One region of the Allorhizobium ampelinum S4 genome, then DNA from elsewhere that is predicted to be linked to it. Evidence: riboswitches for the same ligand, from Rfam matches in the RefSeq annotation. Region 1 holds a riboswitch; each other region holds the start of a gene.
What was found. A riboswitch is a leader RNA that binds a small molecule or an ion and turns the genes downstream of it on or off. The one in region 1 is predicted to bind cobalamin.
Positions count from the first base shown of each region.

Region 2: it holds a riboswitch for cobalamin, as region 1 does, so the genes downstream of both, AVI_RS10420 (hypothetical protein) here and bluB (5,6-dimethylbenzimidazole synthase) in region 1, are expected to answer to the same signal.
Region 3: it holds a riboswitch for cobalamin, as region 1 does, so the genes downstream of both, AVI_RS17485 (ABC transporter ATP-binding protein) here and bluB (5,6-dimethylbenzimidazole synthase) in region 1, are expected to answer to the same signal.
Region 4: it holds a riboswitch for cobalamin, as region 1 does, so the genes downstream of both, nrdH (glutaredoxin-like protein NrdH) here and bluB (5,6-dimethylbenzimidazole synthase) in region 1, are expected to answer to the same signal.

Region 1 is NC_011989.1:1,675,498-1,679,197, reverse strand. Features, by position in the region: gene AVI_RS07990 (DMT family transporter) at 1-354, opposite strand, end outside; gene AVI_RS29540 (bifunctional transcriptional activator/DNA repair enzyme AdaA) at 468-1,052, shown strand; gene bluB (5,6-dimethylbenzimidazole synthase) at 1,130-1,816, opposite strand; cobalamin riboswitch at 1,896-2,076, opposite strand; gene AVI_RS07980 (TolB family protein) at 2,095-2,928, opposite strand; gene AVI_RS07975 (NAD+ synthase) at 2,936-3,700, opposite strand, start outside.
Region 2 is NC_011989.1:2,190,686-2,194,385, forward strand. Features, by position in the region: gene cobN (cobaltochelatase subunit CobN) at 1-160, opposite strand, end outside; gene cobW (cobalamin biosynthesis protein CobW) at 164-1,237, opposite strand; gene cobU (bifunctional adenosylcobinamide kinase/adenosylcobinamide-phosphate guanylyltransferase) at 1,241-1,768, opposite strand; gene AVI_RS10420 (hypothetical protein) at 1,773-2,075, opposite strand; cobalamin riboswitch at 2,216-2,598, opposite strand; gene AVI_RS10425 (hypothetical protein) at 2,645-3,109, opposite strand; gene AVI_RS29565 (DUF1127 domain-containing protein) at 3,560-3,700, shown strand, end outside.
Region 3 is NC_011988.1:17,001-20,700, forward strand. Features, by position in the region: gene AVI_RS17480 (ABC transporter substrate-binding protein) at 1-832, opposite strand, end outside; gene AVI_RS17485 (ABC transporter ATP-binding protein) at 855-1,655, opposite strand; cobalamin riboswitch at 1,791-2,006, opposite strand; gene AVI_RS17490 (amidohydrolase) at 2,201-3,637, opposite strand.
Region 4 is NC_011981.1:358,836-362,535, forward strand. Features, by position in the region: gene AVI_RS27265 (AraC family transcriptional regulator) at 1-155, opposite strand, end outside; partial or broken gene AVI_RS31645 (LysR family transcriptional regulator) at 374-612, opposite strand; cobalamin riboswitch at 680-907, shown strand; gene nrdH (glutaredoxin-like protein NrdH) at 1,171-1,392, shown strand; gene nrdI (class Ib ribonucleoside-diphosphate reductase assembly flavoprotein NrdI) at 1,403-1,819, shown strand; gene nrdE (class 1b ribonucleoside-diphosphate reductase subunit alpha) at 1,816-3,700, shown strand, end outside.

The DNA of each region.
Region 1 (3,700 bases):
GAAATGCGCCACAACAATCGAAAAGATTGGCGTCGTTGCATTCAGGATCGAAGCAAGGCCGCTGGCAATCTGCGTTTGCCCCCAAAAGAGAAGGCTGAACGGAATCAAATTGTTCAACAGCCCCATACCGAAGAAAGCCAACCAGATTTTCGTGGCTGTTGGAATGGCCTGTCGCGTTACCCGCAGATAGACATACAAAGCCAAGGCCGCAATTGCCACACGCGCAAAAACGACAGTAAACGGCGGCAGTTCAGAAAGGGCAATCTTTGAAAAGAAGAAAGAACCGCCCCACAGAACGGATAGAAACAAAAGGAGAGCCCAGTCTGAAAGGCCCATGGATTCGGTTTTCTGCATGTAAAGATCCTGTCGTGATGCAACAGGGTAAATCTATCCGATCTCACGACCCTTACTCGCCGGAATCGGACTCCGTCCTTTTATGGGTATCCAGACTACTATAATATCCAGCCATGAGTTTGGATATTTCCATATGCGAGCAAGCGTGGCTGGCACGTAACCCTGATTTCGACGGACGATTTTTCATCGGCGTTCGAACCACAGGGGTGTATTGCCGTTGCGTGTGCCCCGTGCGCCTTCCCTATCGCTGCAACGTCGAATTCCTGCCAAGTGCAACCGCGGCTGAACTGGCGGGCTATAGGCCCTGTTTGCGCTGTCGGCCGGAAACCGCGCCATTTTGTCCTGCCTGGAAAGGAAGTGCGACGATTGTGGAAAGGGCCGCCAGACTTATAAGAGACGAAGGAGCCCTAGATGCACGAGAAGCAACAGTAGAAATGCTTGCCGAGTGCGTCGGAGTCGGCGCACGACATCTTACCCGCCTGTTCCAGAAACATCTTGGAGCAAGCCCTATTCAGGTGGCTAAAACAGCCCGCGTGCAACGCGCAAAACGCCTCATCACCGAAACGGACCTGCCGATCACTGACATCGCTCTACAATCCGGCTTCACAAGCCTCAGACGCTTTAATGCAGTTTTTCAGGAGGTCTATAAGCGCCCGCCAACAGCCATCAAACGAGCATCTCGGGTGCAAAATTCATAGAGGTTTTGCGCTCATTCAAACTTTCTTGGGGCGTTCATCACTACATCCTCATCGCATTCGATATTACAAAATGCCCGTCATCCGGCACCTTGCCACCCCTCATCAAACACCAAATCTTCGAGAGCCAGCCGCTTGCGCCAGCCTTTTACCTGCAATTCCGGCTCATCATAAAGCTCGGCCACCTTGCCCAAGCACAGCCACCCCACAATCTCAATCCGCTCTGGAATATTGAGAATAGCCCGCAAATCGGCATCGTGGAAAATGCTGACCCAGCCGACGCCGATGCCTTCTGCGCGGGCAGCGAGCCAGAGGTTTTGGATGGCGCAGACGGTGGAATAGCTGTCCATACGGGGGTTGTGGGTTCGGCCTAGCACCACGGGGCCTGCGCGGTCGGGATCGCAGGTGACGCAGATGCCAAGGGGGGCTTTTAAGATGCCCTCAAGCTTCAGATTGCGGTAGAGCGTGGCTTTTTCGCCTTTAAACAGGTGTGCTGCCTCGTCATTGGCCTTGGAGAAGGCTTGCCAGACGGCTTGTCGCCGTGCTGCGTCGCGCACCAGCACGAAGTTCCAGGGCTGCATGAAGCCAACGGAGGGGGCGTGGTGGGCGGCGGTGAGGATGCGCCAGAGCGTGTCATTGTCGATTGGGTCGGGCAGAAATTCATCGCGCACGTCGCGGCGGGTCATGATGGCCCGGTAGACGGCGGCGCGTTCTTCGGCAGAAAAAGCTCCGGCAGACACCAGAGCATCGTTCACTAAGTCTTGCATCGTTTGGTCCCCAACAATGCGCCCTACGCGATCCCTTGCGAATCGCGCTCAAGCAAAACGCACCTGCCGTCCGCGCAGATGGCGTCTATCATGTCAGGCCGGTCTTCTGACTGGGTTTCATTTGGTTGCCGCACCTTCCCGGTTTTCACCAGTGGCAAAAGCAACAACCATCCACCTCACAGCGTTGGGCACGTTGCGGAATTTCACCGCATTCCCGATTCTCCCGCAAACATGGGGGCACCTGACAGAGGGCTGGTAATGATAGACTGCGGCGATGCTTAGGCGGTCGCCGGAAAATATCGCACATAGGCGAATTCCTGACCGTCCGGCGACCAGCTTGGCACATTGATCGTCCCCTGCCCGCCAAATAGTTCGAACAGGGTTTCAACATTGCCGCCGTCCATGTCCATCAGGCGCATGCGCACATGGAGATCGCGTGGGTGGTCGAACACATCGGCGTCATAGGAAATGAACACCAACTTGCGGTTATTGGGGCATGGATGCGGAAACCAGTCGCCCTGCCCGTCATCGGTCAGGCGCTGCACATCCCTGCCATCCGGGCGAATACGCCAGATCTGCATCGTGCCGCTGCGGCTGGAGTTAAAATAAATCCATTCCCCATCCGCCGACCAGTCCGGCCCATCATTGCGGCCTTCGCCATGGGTAAGGCGCTGCTCGTCGCTGCCATCAACCGAGATCGTATAGATGTCGAAGACCTGGTCACGGATACCGCAATAGCAGACCCGTTGGCCATCCGGCGACCAGCCATGCCAGTAGGAGGGCAGGTTTTCGGTGATCTGGATCGGCGTGCCGCCTTTGGCTGGCAGGATGTAGAGGCAGGTTTTGCCGTGCTCCACCTTGTCGCAGATCGCCAGCCATTGGCCATCCGGCGAAAGCCCGTGGTCATTGTTGCATTGGGTGGCAAAGCCGGTGTCGATCTTTTCCGGCACCGACTGCCCGACCAGAGGCAGGCGATACATCAACCCGTCATCATTGAAGATCAGGAACTGGCCATCTCGCGACCAGTTCGGCGCCTCCACCAGCCGTTCCGTTTGCCAGACAATACGGCTCTGCCGGGTCTCGATGTTGTAGATCTCCACAGAGCTTCGCATCAGCACTCTACCTATCTCGGAACCGATTGGTGATCGGATAGCGCCGGTCGCGGCCAAAGTTCTTCTTGGTAATCTTCACGCCCGGAGCTGACTGGCGGCGCTTGTATTCGGCCAGATAAAGCAGATGTTCAACACGATGCACAGTGGCGATATCATGGCCACGGCCCAAAATCTCGTCCACCGACATTTCCTTTTCCACCAGGCATTCCAAGATGTCATCCAGCACCGGATAGGGCGGCAGACTGTCCTGGTCCTTCTGGTCGGGGCGCAGTTCTGCGGATGGCGCCTTGGCGATGATGTTGGCCGGAATGACCTCCCCCGCAGGTCCCAACGCACCCACTGGCACATGCGCATTGCGCCAGGCAGACAGCGCATAGACCTGCATCTTGTAGAGGTCCTTGATGGGATTGAAGCCGCCGTTCATGTCGCCATAGAGCGTCGCATAGCCCACCGACATTTCCGACTTATTGCCCGTCGTCACCACCATCGAGCCGAACTTGTTCGATACCGCCATCAGGATGGTGCCACGGGTGCGGCTTTGCAGGTTTTCCTCGGTAATGCCGCTTTCCGTGCCTTCAAACATATCGGCGAGGCTGGCAAGGAAGCCCTCCACCGGCTCTGAAATCGGCACGATGTCATAATGGCAGCCAAGCGCCTTGGCGCAATCGGCAGCATCCTTGAAGCTTTCCTCGGATGTGTAGCGATAGGGCAGCATGATGGTGCGCACCCGCTCATGCCCCAGGGCATCCACAGCCATTGCCGCACAAATCGC
Region 2 (3,700 bases), 520 kb from region 1:
GCCATGTCGCGGTCTCGGATTGCCGCGCCAGCGCCGCCGCGATGGCGGACAGCTCGGTATCGGCGGCGGACAGAAACAGGATATCCCCCGGCGTCTGGCCAAGGTCTATCGCGTCATCCCCGTCGCTGATCGAGCCTTGCTGGGCAAGCAGAAGATGCATGGCTTACGCCGCCGCCCGGATGGCATCGGCAATCGCCGATTGGTCGAGATCATGCAGGCCGATCACCACTAGCCGCGTCGCCCGCTGTTCGCCGGAGGCCCAGGGCCGGTCGTAATATTGGTCGATGCGGTTGCCGACCGCCTGCACCACAAGCCGCATCGGCTTGCCCGGCACATCGACGAAGCCTTTCAGCCGCAGCACGTCATGCGCTTCGATCACGGTCTTCAAGCCATCGACAAAACGGTCCGGCTCGCGCACCTGCGGCAGATCGACGACGAAACTATCAAATTCGTCGTGGTCGTGATGATGGTCATGGTCCTCACCGCTGGCATGCAGCGCCTCATGCTCCAGCTCGTGATGGGACTTGCGATTATCGATATCGGCTTCCGAACCCGCTCCAATGCCAAGCAGCACCATAACAGGCACATCGCCATTCTTCGCCTCGATCAGGGTCGGCTTGCGGGACATCCGGGCGGTCACATCGCTCCGCACTTTGGCAAGACCATCGGCATCAAGCAGGTCGGTCTTGTTGAGCACGATCAGATCGGCGCAGGTCAATTGGTCCTCGAACAGCTCCTCGATCGGGCTTTCGTGATCGAGACTGTCATCAGCGGCGCGCTGGGCGTCGATCCGGTCATGGTCGTCAGCAAACCGGCCAGCGGCGACAGCAGCGCTATCGACCACCGTCACAACACCATCCACGGTCACGCGGGTGCGGATATCCGGCCAGTTGAAGGCGGCCACCAGCGGCTGGGGCAAGGCAAGGCCGGAGGTTTCTATGACGATATGGTCGGGCAGCACATCCCGTGCCAGCAGCTTTTGCATGGTCGGCACGAAATCATCGGCAACCGTGCAGCAGATACAGCCATTGGTCAGTTCGATAATGTCGTCCTCGGTGCAGGTCTCGGCGCCGCAGCCTTTCAGCACTTCGCCATCCACACCCAGATCACCAAACTCGTTTATGATCAGCGCGATTTTCTTGCCACCCGCATTCATCAGCATATTGCGGATGATCGTCGTTTTGCCCGCTCCGAGAAAACCGGTGATAACAGTGACGGGAATTTTCTGTTGCAACATTGTTCAGCCTTTCATTTTCAGGGGCAGGCCAGCCGCGACGAAGTAAACCTCGTCAGCGCTTGCCGCGATCAGTTGATGAAGCCGTCCGGCATGGTCACGGAAATGGCGCGCCATGCGGTTTTCCGGCACAATGCCAAGGCCGACTTCATTGGAAACAAGCACGATGGAGGCGGAAAGGCGGGGCAGCAGATCCGCAAGGGCTTGCGCCTCAGCAGCCATGTCGCGCCCCTCCTCCATCATCAGATTCGTGACCCAGAGCGTCAGGCAGTCAACCAAGATGACCCGGCCCGGCGCATCGATAAACTTCAGCCGACCCACCAGCGCCAGTGGCTCTTCATGCGTCACCCAGAGCGGACCACGATCCTGCTGGTGCTGGTCGATCCGGGCGCGCATTTCCTCGTCCCAGGCCCGCCCGGTTGCCAGATAATGACGCTCCAGGCCGGTCTCGGCACAAAGCTGTTCTGCAAAATGCGACTTGCCGGACCGCGCGCCTCCGAGAACGAAGACACGTTTCGAAACTGTGTCTGCCATGGCGTCAGTTTCCACCCGTAGGCGGCGTGTAGAGCCCGCTGGAGCGCGGCACGAAGCCCGGCCATGCGGATGGGGCTGCATCGGCAGCATATGGCGCAGACGTCCGCACATCCGACCTTGGCTGCGACAGCGCCCCGCCAAAGGTGGAATTGGAACCGGACGGTGCGTGGAATTGTTGCTCAGCGGGCCGCTGAGAAGGACCAGAAGGCGCATGACGGGAAAACGGCAGCAACGCAAAAACCAGCGCCGCCAGCACAAGCAGAGCTAAGGCGGCACCTATGCTGCGTGATGACACGAGCGTCATCATGACCTGCCTCCGTTAGGCGCAGGCGGCATACTGCAAAACGGCCAAAAGACCGTGGAGCGGAGGCTGGAAGGCCCGCGATCAATCTGTTGCGCCACGACAACCTCCGTGCTGGCGTCGGGGATCTCTCCCCCAATTGGGCGTAAAGCCCGTCACGGACGGCAGGTCTCCTGGCTCACAGCGTCAAACCGGTACCATAACGGCACCCGTTCGCAGATTTCCCTCACCTTCCCGGAGGTCATAGCAAAAGCGAAAAGGCGGACGATTCGTAGATAAAGAGGCGTCCAACCCCGGCAGATCGCTTTGCCACTCCAGTGGCTTTTCCGGTCCGTCCGCTCACCGCACCGGCCACACCACGCGGCCCGCCATGCAAGGATCGTCAAAACCGGATGGAAAACCCTCGCTGTTCTACAGTCGCGGGGTCGGCTGCGTTTGGCATGCCCTGTCTGGGTCCACGCCTTCGCATTCCCTTTTGCTTTCCAGCCTCAATCTCTTCAGGCCGAAAACCATCCACCTTTAGGGTTAGCAGAATGAGGCTTTAAGTCAATCTGCAAGCCATGAGCCAATACCCGCTATAGCTTTGGCGCGGTCAGGGAAAACAGCGAGCGTATCCGGGCTGAAATTTCTTCCGCCAGGCTTTCAGGGCCAAGCGTCTGGTCATTGGTAATGGTCAGCACCTTGAACGCGCCCTGAGCGACCACATCACCGGTTTCAACCGAGGCAGCACTGACTTTGACCTCGGCCTCGTTATGCTGCTTGTCCAGCCCAAGCCCACTCGCCATCGCCTCGACCCTGACCGTCAGAATCACCCGTGGCAGAACCTCGCTGCGCACCGTAGCGGCGACGGCAGCCGACAGACGCCGCTCCACACCCTGAACCAGAACCAACGGCACTTTTGGACCAGCCAGTACGGTGACCGCACGAATATCATAGTAGAACTTCTTCCGATCTGATTGAAACAGTCCTGCCATGCACCCGGCAAGCGCCATGCAGATCGATAGAAAGGCAAGAACGCGCAAATACCGCAGCAAGGTCATACTCCGCACAAAGATATGGCACGGACCATCAAAGCCAGAGCTTGCCGCAAGCTTACGCTATAAGTCCGCAACGGAGATAGACGTGATGACGGCGTTTTGACGAATTATGCCGCCTTTTGCTGGCCACAAAGCAGGGAATGTTGCGCAAAAGAAAATATCCGCTGGATTCTTGTTAAACAAAGCCATTATGGGACCGTCTTGCGCCTGAAGGTCGGCGATTCCACACCCTCGGACCGGTGAGAATTTCACTCGAAAAAGGCGTGTTTTGAGCGTCCCAAGATCACGCTCAAATCTTAGCCGAAGCACAATTAATAGCCATGAATCTGCACAAACGCATAGCAGTCGCCCATTTATTGCACTGCCATAAAGACCTTCCCCGATGTATAAGCATGTCAACAGCTGAGGCGGGAGAGACCGCCGGATCAGCAACCAAGATCTCGAGGAAACGTCATGAACCCGATCCGCATTGCAAAAAACTGGATTAGCTATCGCCGCACTCTGTCCGAGCTGGGCGGCCTGTCCAACCAGACCCTGTCCGACATCGGCATCACCCGTTACGACATCCGTCACATTGCCAACCGTTCGTTCCGT
Region 3 (3,700 bases), on a different replicon from region 1:
AGGCCGGGTTATGCTTCATGTAATCGATCTTCTGTTGAGCGGTCACTTCGCCATAGTTGACGATGATGATCACCTGCGGATTCCGCTCGATCACCGGTTCCCAGGAGACTTCCGTCCAGCTTTTCTGCACGTCATCCATGATATTGACGCCGCCAGCCGCCTCGATCATTGCGGTCGGAATGCCGAAGCGACCTGATGTGAACGGCTTCTGTTCACCGGAATCATAGACAAAAACGGTTGCAGGCTTGTCTGTTGGACTGATTTTGGCCTGGATTTTTGCCAATTGCTGGCGATAGCCTGCAACCAATGCCTCTGCCCTGTCTTCGACCCGGAATATCCGGCCCAAGTTGATGAGATCGATGAACATATCGTCCATGGTCGGCTTGGCCTTGGCCATGATGTGAATGCAGCTTTCCGTCAGTTCATAGACCTTGATGCCCAATGGGCTGAGGGTGTCCGGTGTCACCTCGCCGCCGACCTTCATGCCATAGTTCCAGCCGGCGAAATAGAAATCCGCATTGGCATTGAGCAGGACTTCCTTGCTCGGATATTTCGGCGATAGTTCCGGCAGTTGGCTGACACCCTCGCGCAGTTTCTCATCCAGTGTCTTCCAGCCGGAGACCCCGGTATAGCCGACCATATGGTCCTGTAATTTCAGCGCCAGCATCATTTCGGTCAGGTTGACGTCATTGGAGACGGCGCGTTGCGGGGCTGTATCAAAGGTAACCTGACGGTTACAGCTCTTGACGGTAACGGGTTCTGCTGTGGCTGCGGTGAGGCTGACTGCGGCAAGAAAGGTTGAGAGTGTGAAAATGAGAAGAGCGTTTTTCATGTATGGTCCAATGGGTTGCGGATCAGGCACTGAGCGCGAAGGAAAAATTGCGGGTGGCGCCGCCATCCAGGCTGTGGACATGAGTTTGAACGGTGAAGGCCGCGGAGAGATGGTCTGCGGTCAGGACATCGCGCGGACAGCCCTCGGCAATCATCTGCCCGTCCTTCAGAATTATTGCTCTTGTGGCAAAGCCTGCGGCAAGATTGATGTCATGCAGCGTCGTCACGATGGTAATGCCGAGACCGCGCAGCAGATCGAGAATTTCCAACTGGTTACGAATGTCGAGATGGTTGGATGGCTCATCCAGAATGAGCAATTGCGGATCTTGCGCCAGCGCCCTGGCGACGAGAACGCGTTGCTTTTCGCCGCCTGACAAAGTTGCAAAATCACGTCGCGCCAGATCGGTGACATGGAGGTGATCCATGGCATGCAGCGCTCTGGCTTTGTCGTCTCCGGTGCTTTGCGACCTTTTCCAGGCGCGTTTCTGCCAGGGAATTCGGCCCATCATGACGATATCTTCGACGGTAAAAGGGAAATCTGCTGGCATTTCCTGGACTACGACGGCGATCCGGCGGGCGACCGTCCGCGGATCGATTGTCCACACATCCTGCCCGTCCAGTAGCACCCTGCCCTCACCCGGGCGCACCGCACGATAAAGGCAGCGCAGCAGAGTTGTCTTACCCGCCCCATTCGGGCCGAGAATGGCCAGGCGCTCACCAGCGGTAAGCGTAAAATCGATATTTTTTATCAGCGATCGCGCGCCAGTTGGCCCATAGCTGAGCCCCCTCACCTCAAGCGAGGCACCATGACCGTCACAGCTCATGCAGGAGCCTGCATCCGTTGACCGGACATCAGGCGTGCCGCGCCTCGGGCCGGATCGTCTGAACAAGGAACGGATGGCCACGCCTCTCGGCGGACCTGAAGTCTTATCGCTGCCATCGGAACACCCCGTCCGTTGCGGTTGAACATCTAAATGGCAGGTCTCCTGGCTTGCGGGTCGCTGTTGGCCTGCGCCTTCCCGGCTTATCGCCAGTGGCATCGTGCAGGCCCACTCGCCGCTCACAGTTGCGGGGGCAGCCACGGTTTCGGTCCCTGTTGGGTAAGCCTCACCGTATTCCCTTTTCAGCCGCAGCCTTCTTTGCAAGGCCACAGCACCATTTGGATCTATCACTGACATGGGTTGCGGTTCCGCACAAGTCCGTTTTCAAACTATATCGATAGTGTGGTTTTGTTATAACGTTACATAAAATGGGTCAAGCTAAAGAATGTGGATTTGTTCGGTTGGCTTGGTGCCAAGCCGAACAAATCCGGACCAAGCTTTACGGTTTAAGGAGGCAGACCGTTGAAAGTGACCCTGGATACGGCCTCTTACTTACGGCCACCCATTTCCACGATTGGCGGTTCTGCGTCGGCGGGCAAGGGACTTTGATAGGGTTGGCCCTTGCGACGGGCGACCAGATCAGCACGTGCCGCTTCGCGTAACTGTTCGCTTTCGAAGGCGGCGCGGCCTGTGGCGGCCATGACCTTTGCCGCAGCCACCATGCCCTTGTGAGCCAGAGGGCTTTTCCCCTGCGTCACCAATTGCCAGGTGTGGAACGGTGTGCCGATGGCGCAGGTCGGCCCATCGGCCTGCACGGTTGGCACCACCCAGCTGACATCGCCGACATCGGTTGACCCGGTCAGCAGCGGCGTGCGGTCATGGGCGGGCAGAATGAAATCGGCAAGCGGGATATCGCGCTCCGGCAGGCCTTCAAAACGCCAGGGTGCCGACTTTTCTTCCGGCGTCAAGACGGCGCGGATTGTTTCGGCGAAAGCCCGGTCCGCCGCATCGAAGGGTGGTGGGCCGAGTTCTTCCCAGGCCTCCTGCATGGCCGCCATTAGCGGACCATTGGTCAGCACGTTGGAAACGGCGCTGATCACCTGTGTTTCCAGTCGGGTTTCGGTCATCAATGCCGCACCCTCGCCAATTTTCTTCACCCGTTCCACGAGGGTCTTCATGCCTTGTAGCTCAGGGGCGCGGATCAGATAGCGGACCTTGGCATAGGCCTGGACGACATTGGGTGAAATGCCACCCGCATCGAGAATAGCGGCGTGTACGCGGCAATCGGATGGCATGTGTTCGCGCATATAATTGACGCCGACACTCATCAGTTCCACCGCATCGAGAGCGCTCCGCCCCAGATCGGGGTTTGATCCGGCATGGGCCGCCCTCCCCCTGAAAGTGAAATCGACACGGGAATTGGCAAGCGAGGTGGTGCGCTGCACGCCCGCGAAGGAGTTTGGATGCCAACTGATGGCGATATCGACGCCTTCAAAGGCCCCTGCCCTGACCATGAAGGCCTTGGCGGCTCCACCCTCTTCGGCTGGGCAACCATAATAGCGCACACGTCCAGGCAAGTCCTTTTCTTTCAACCAGTCTTTCAGGGAAGCGGCGGCCAGGAGAGCCGCGGAGCCGAGTAGGTTGTGGCCGCAGCCATGGCCGTTGCCGCCTGCGGCAATCGGCTTATGTTCAGCGACGCCGGCTTCCTGGCTGAGCCCGGACAGGGCATCATATTCGCCGAGAAACGCTATGATAGGACCGCCCTCCCCTGCTTCGCCCATCACAGCTGTGGGTATGCCGGCCAATTGTTCGCTGACACGAAATCCCTCCGCCTTCAGCATGGCGACATGCTCGGCAACGGACGATTCTTCCATATAACAGGTTTCCGGCATGCCCCAGATCCGGTCGCTCAAGGCGATAAAGTCAGGCGTCTTGGTATCGACAATCGACCAAAGCGCGGCGGATGTATTGGGGGAAACGGTCATGGGGCACCTTTGACAATAAACACCCGCCAACCATAAAAGCTTGGCGCTCAGCGGCAAGCTTTT
Region 4 (3,700 bases), on a different replicon from region 1:
AGCAGCTGCTGGTGCGGCAAGGCGATGCTCCACGGATGCCGCAGTTCGCAGCGCCCATAATTGACCCCACTCAAGCGAAAGTCCTGTAGAACTTCGCTTAGCGCATCCATTGGGATATTTGACGGCGACAACCGTTGAGACGAATGATCAGACATTATCCAATTTTAGGCACCAAACGTCTGGCGCGCAAGTACGAAGTTTTATGAATTCGAGCGTGATCCCCGCCCATAGCACCCCCTCTCATTCCAGTCAGCCAATGGATTGAGGCCCAGTCCGACAGGCCCAGTCCGAAAGACGAAGGGTATCCGCCCCTCGATAGTTTATATCTTTTCAAGACCTTCCGCTTGCGAATGAATAGACGCTGGCCTCTCTAACGCAGATCAATCGTCACTTTGGGATGCAGTTCGCGAAACCGCGGCAGTGCTGGCGCGATTATGTGCAAACCGTTCGGCAGCGACGCCGCAATTTGCAAGGTGCTCGACGGCTCCACCCGTCCGGCTTTCGCACCTGTTCGATTTTTTCGGCATCGCACGACAACTGAAGCGCACGATCATGCAGATCGCGGCCTTCGGCCATGAGTTTCAACGATCGTGTCGTGCGGTTGAAAAGCGACTGCATTTTTCCTGGGGAGAGCTATCCGTTCGGCGGTATAGTTGTTGACGAAATTTCAGCCTCGTATACCATATTTAGTGTTCGAGGTTCTTTCGATTCTCAGTACGAATCGAAAGCTAAGACGGGAATGCGGTGCGCCGGACCAGAGATGGTCGGGCAATGCCGAAGCTGCCCCCGCAACTGTAAGCGGCGAGCATTTATCCAGTGAAAGCCACTGAAACATCATGTTTCGGGAAGGCGAGGATGGATGCAACGACCCGCGAGCCAGGAGACCTGCCTCAAACGAAAACGTCCACGGGCGGGGTGCGCGGAAGGTCGCGTGACGGCAAGCGATATGATGTCGCTTGTCAGCGTTTCCTTGCCGACAATCCGTCAAAACACTTCGGGGTGAAGGCATGCGTGATTTTTCCTGTAACGGTCCGGCGTTTAAACGAAGACGGTCGCTGAAGAGCGTCTGAGCTGCTGTCATTCTCCCACTCAATGTCTAGAAACGAGCGTCGGCAACGACGTCTTCGGAGGCCTTTCTGCGGCCAAAAATCAAAACCCAACGAGGATATGATGACCATCACCGTTTACAGCAAACCTGCCTGCGTCCAGTGCAGCGCAACCACCCGCGCGCTCGATCGTCAGGGCCTCGACTACCACATCGTCGACATTTCCGTCGATGAGGACGCCTATGCCAAGGTTCAAGGTCTTGGCTATCGGCAGGTTCCCGTCGTCATCGCTGGCGATACCCATTGGGCGGGTTTTCGTCCCGACATGATCAACGCGTTGGCGTAAGTGTCTGGCGATGGGGCTGATTGTCTATTTTTCCAGTGCCTCGGAAAACACCCATCGCTTTGTCGGCAAGCTTGGTTTGCGCGCGTCACGTATCCCCGTCAGCCCGCGGAGCGGCAATCCGTCGATCACTGAACCTTACGTTCTAATCGTCCCAACCTATTCGGGTGACGATGGCAAAGGGGCCGTTCCAAAACAGGTCATCCGCTTCCTCAATGATGCGGACAACCGCTCTCATCTCCGGGGCGTGATCGCCGCGGGCAATAGTAATTTCGGCGAGACGTTCTGTCTCGCCGGCGACGTGATCTCACAGAAATGTCGAGTGCCGTACCTTTACAGGTTCGAACTGCTCGGCACGGACGAAGATGTCGCCAATGTCAAATATGGGATGGAACGATTTTGGATGTCACAACTTTCGAGCGCCCTTTGAAGGCGGACGAACAGGCGCTGGATTATCACGCGCTGAACGCGATGTTAAACCTCTACGATGAGGATGGTAAAATCCAACTCGATAAGGACGCTCTGGCGGCAAAACAGTATTTCTTGCAGCACGTCAACCAGAACACCGTCTTCTTCCATAATCTACGGGAGAAGCTCGATTACCTCGTGGACGAAGGCTACTATGAGCAAGCGGTGTTGGACCAGTATGCGTTCAACTTCGTCCGCGATCTTTTCGATCATGCCTATGTGAAGAAGTTTCGCTTTCCGACCTTTCTCGGCGCCTTCAAATATTACACTAGCTACACGCTGAAGACCTTCGACGGAAAGCGCTATCTGGAGCGCTACGAAGACCGGATCTGCATGGTGGCATTGACGCTGGCGCAGGGCAATGAGGCTTTGGCGCGGGACATGGTCGATGAGATTATCTCCGGTCGCTTCCAGCCGGCGACGCCGACCTTTCTCAATGCCGGCAAGAAGCAACGCGGCGAACTGGTCTCCTGCTTCCTGCTGCGCATGGAAGACAATATGGAAAGCATCGCCCGTGGCATCAACTCGGCATTGCAACTTTCCAAGCGTGGGGGTGGGGTGGCGTTATCCCTGACCAATATCCGCGAGGCTGGTGCACCGATCAAGCAGATCGAGAACCAGTCCTCGGGCGTCATCCCGGTGATGAAGTTACTGGAGGACAGTTTTTCCTATGCCAACCAGCTCGGTGCGCGCCAGGGGGCAGGGGCTGTCTACCTGAATGCCCATCATCCCGATATCATGCGCTTCCTCGATACCAAGCGTGAAAACGCCGACGAGAAGATTAGGATCAAGACGCTGTCACTCGGTGTGGTGATCCCCGACATCACCTTTGAATTGGCGAAGAACAATGAGGATATGTATCTGTTCTCACCCTACGACGTGGAGCGTGTCTACGGCGTCGCTTTTTCCGAAATCTCAGTCACGGAAAAATACCGCGAGATGGTCGCCGACAGCCGCATTCGTAAGAAGAAGATCAAGGCGCGTGATTTCTTCCAGGTGCTCGCCGAAATCCAGTTCGAGAGCGGCTATCCGTACATCATGTTTGAGGACACGGTGAACCGCGCCAACCCGATAGCCGGACGCATTTCGATGAGCAATCTCTGCTCGGAAATCCTACAGGTGAGCGACGTCAGCACTTATAATGACGACCTGTCCTACAAGACCATGGGTAAGGACATCTCCTGCAATCTCGGGTCCTTGAACATCGCAGCCGTGATGGATTCCTCGGACTTCGGCAGGACCATTGAGACCGCGATCCGGGCGCTGACCGCCGTGTCCGACATGAGCCATATCTCTTCGGTTCCATCGATCGAGAAGGGAAATGATGACAGCCATGCGATCGGCCTTGGCCAGATGAACCTGCACGGCTATCTCGCACGCGAGCGCATCTTCTACGGATCGGAAGAGGGCATCGATTTCACCAACATGTATTTCTACACGGTGACCTATCACGCCATCCGTGCCTCGAACCGGATTGCTGCCGAGCGCGGCACGAGCTTCAAGGGCTTCGAGAACTCGAAATATGCATCCGGCGAGTATTTCGACAAGTATACGCAAACCGAATGGCTTCCAGCGACCAGGCGCGTCGCAGAACTATTCGAAACGGCCGGAATCTCAATCCCGACACAGGAAGACTGGTTGGCGCTGAAAGAGGTGGTGATGGCGTCCGGCCTTTATAACCAGAACCTTCAGGCTGTGCCACCGACGGGGTCGATCTCCTACATCAACCATTCGACCTCCTCGATCCATCCGATCGTCTCGAAGATCGAGATCCGCAAGGAAGGCAAGATCGGCCGCGTCTACTATCCGGCCGCCTTCATGAGCAATGATAACCTTGATTACT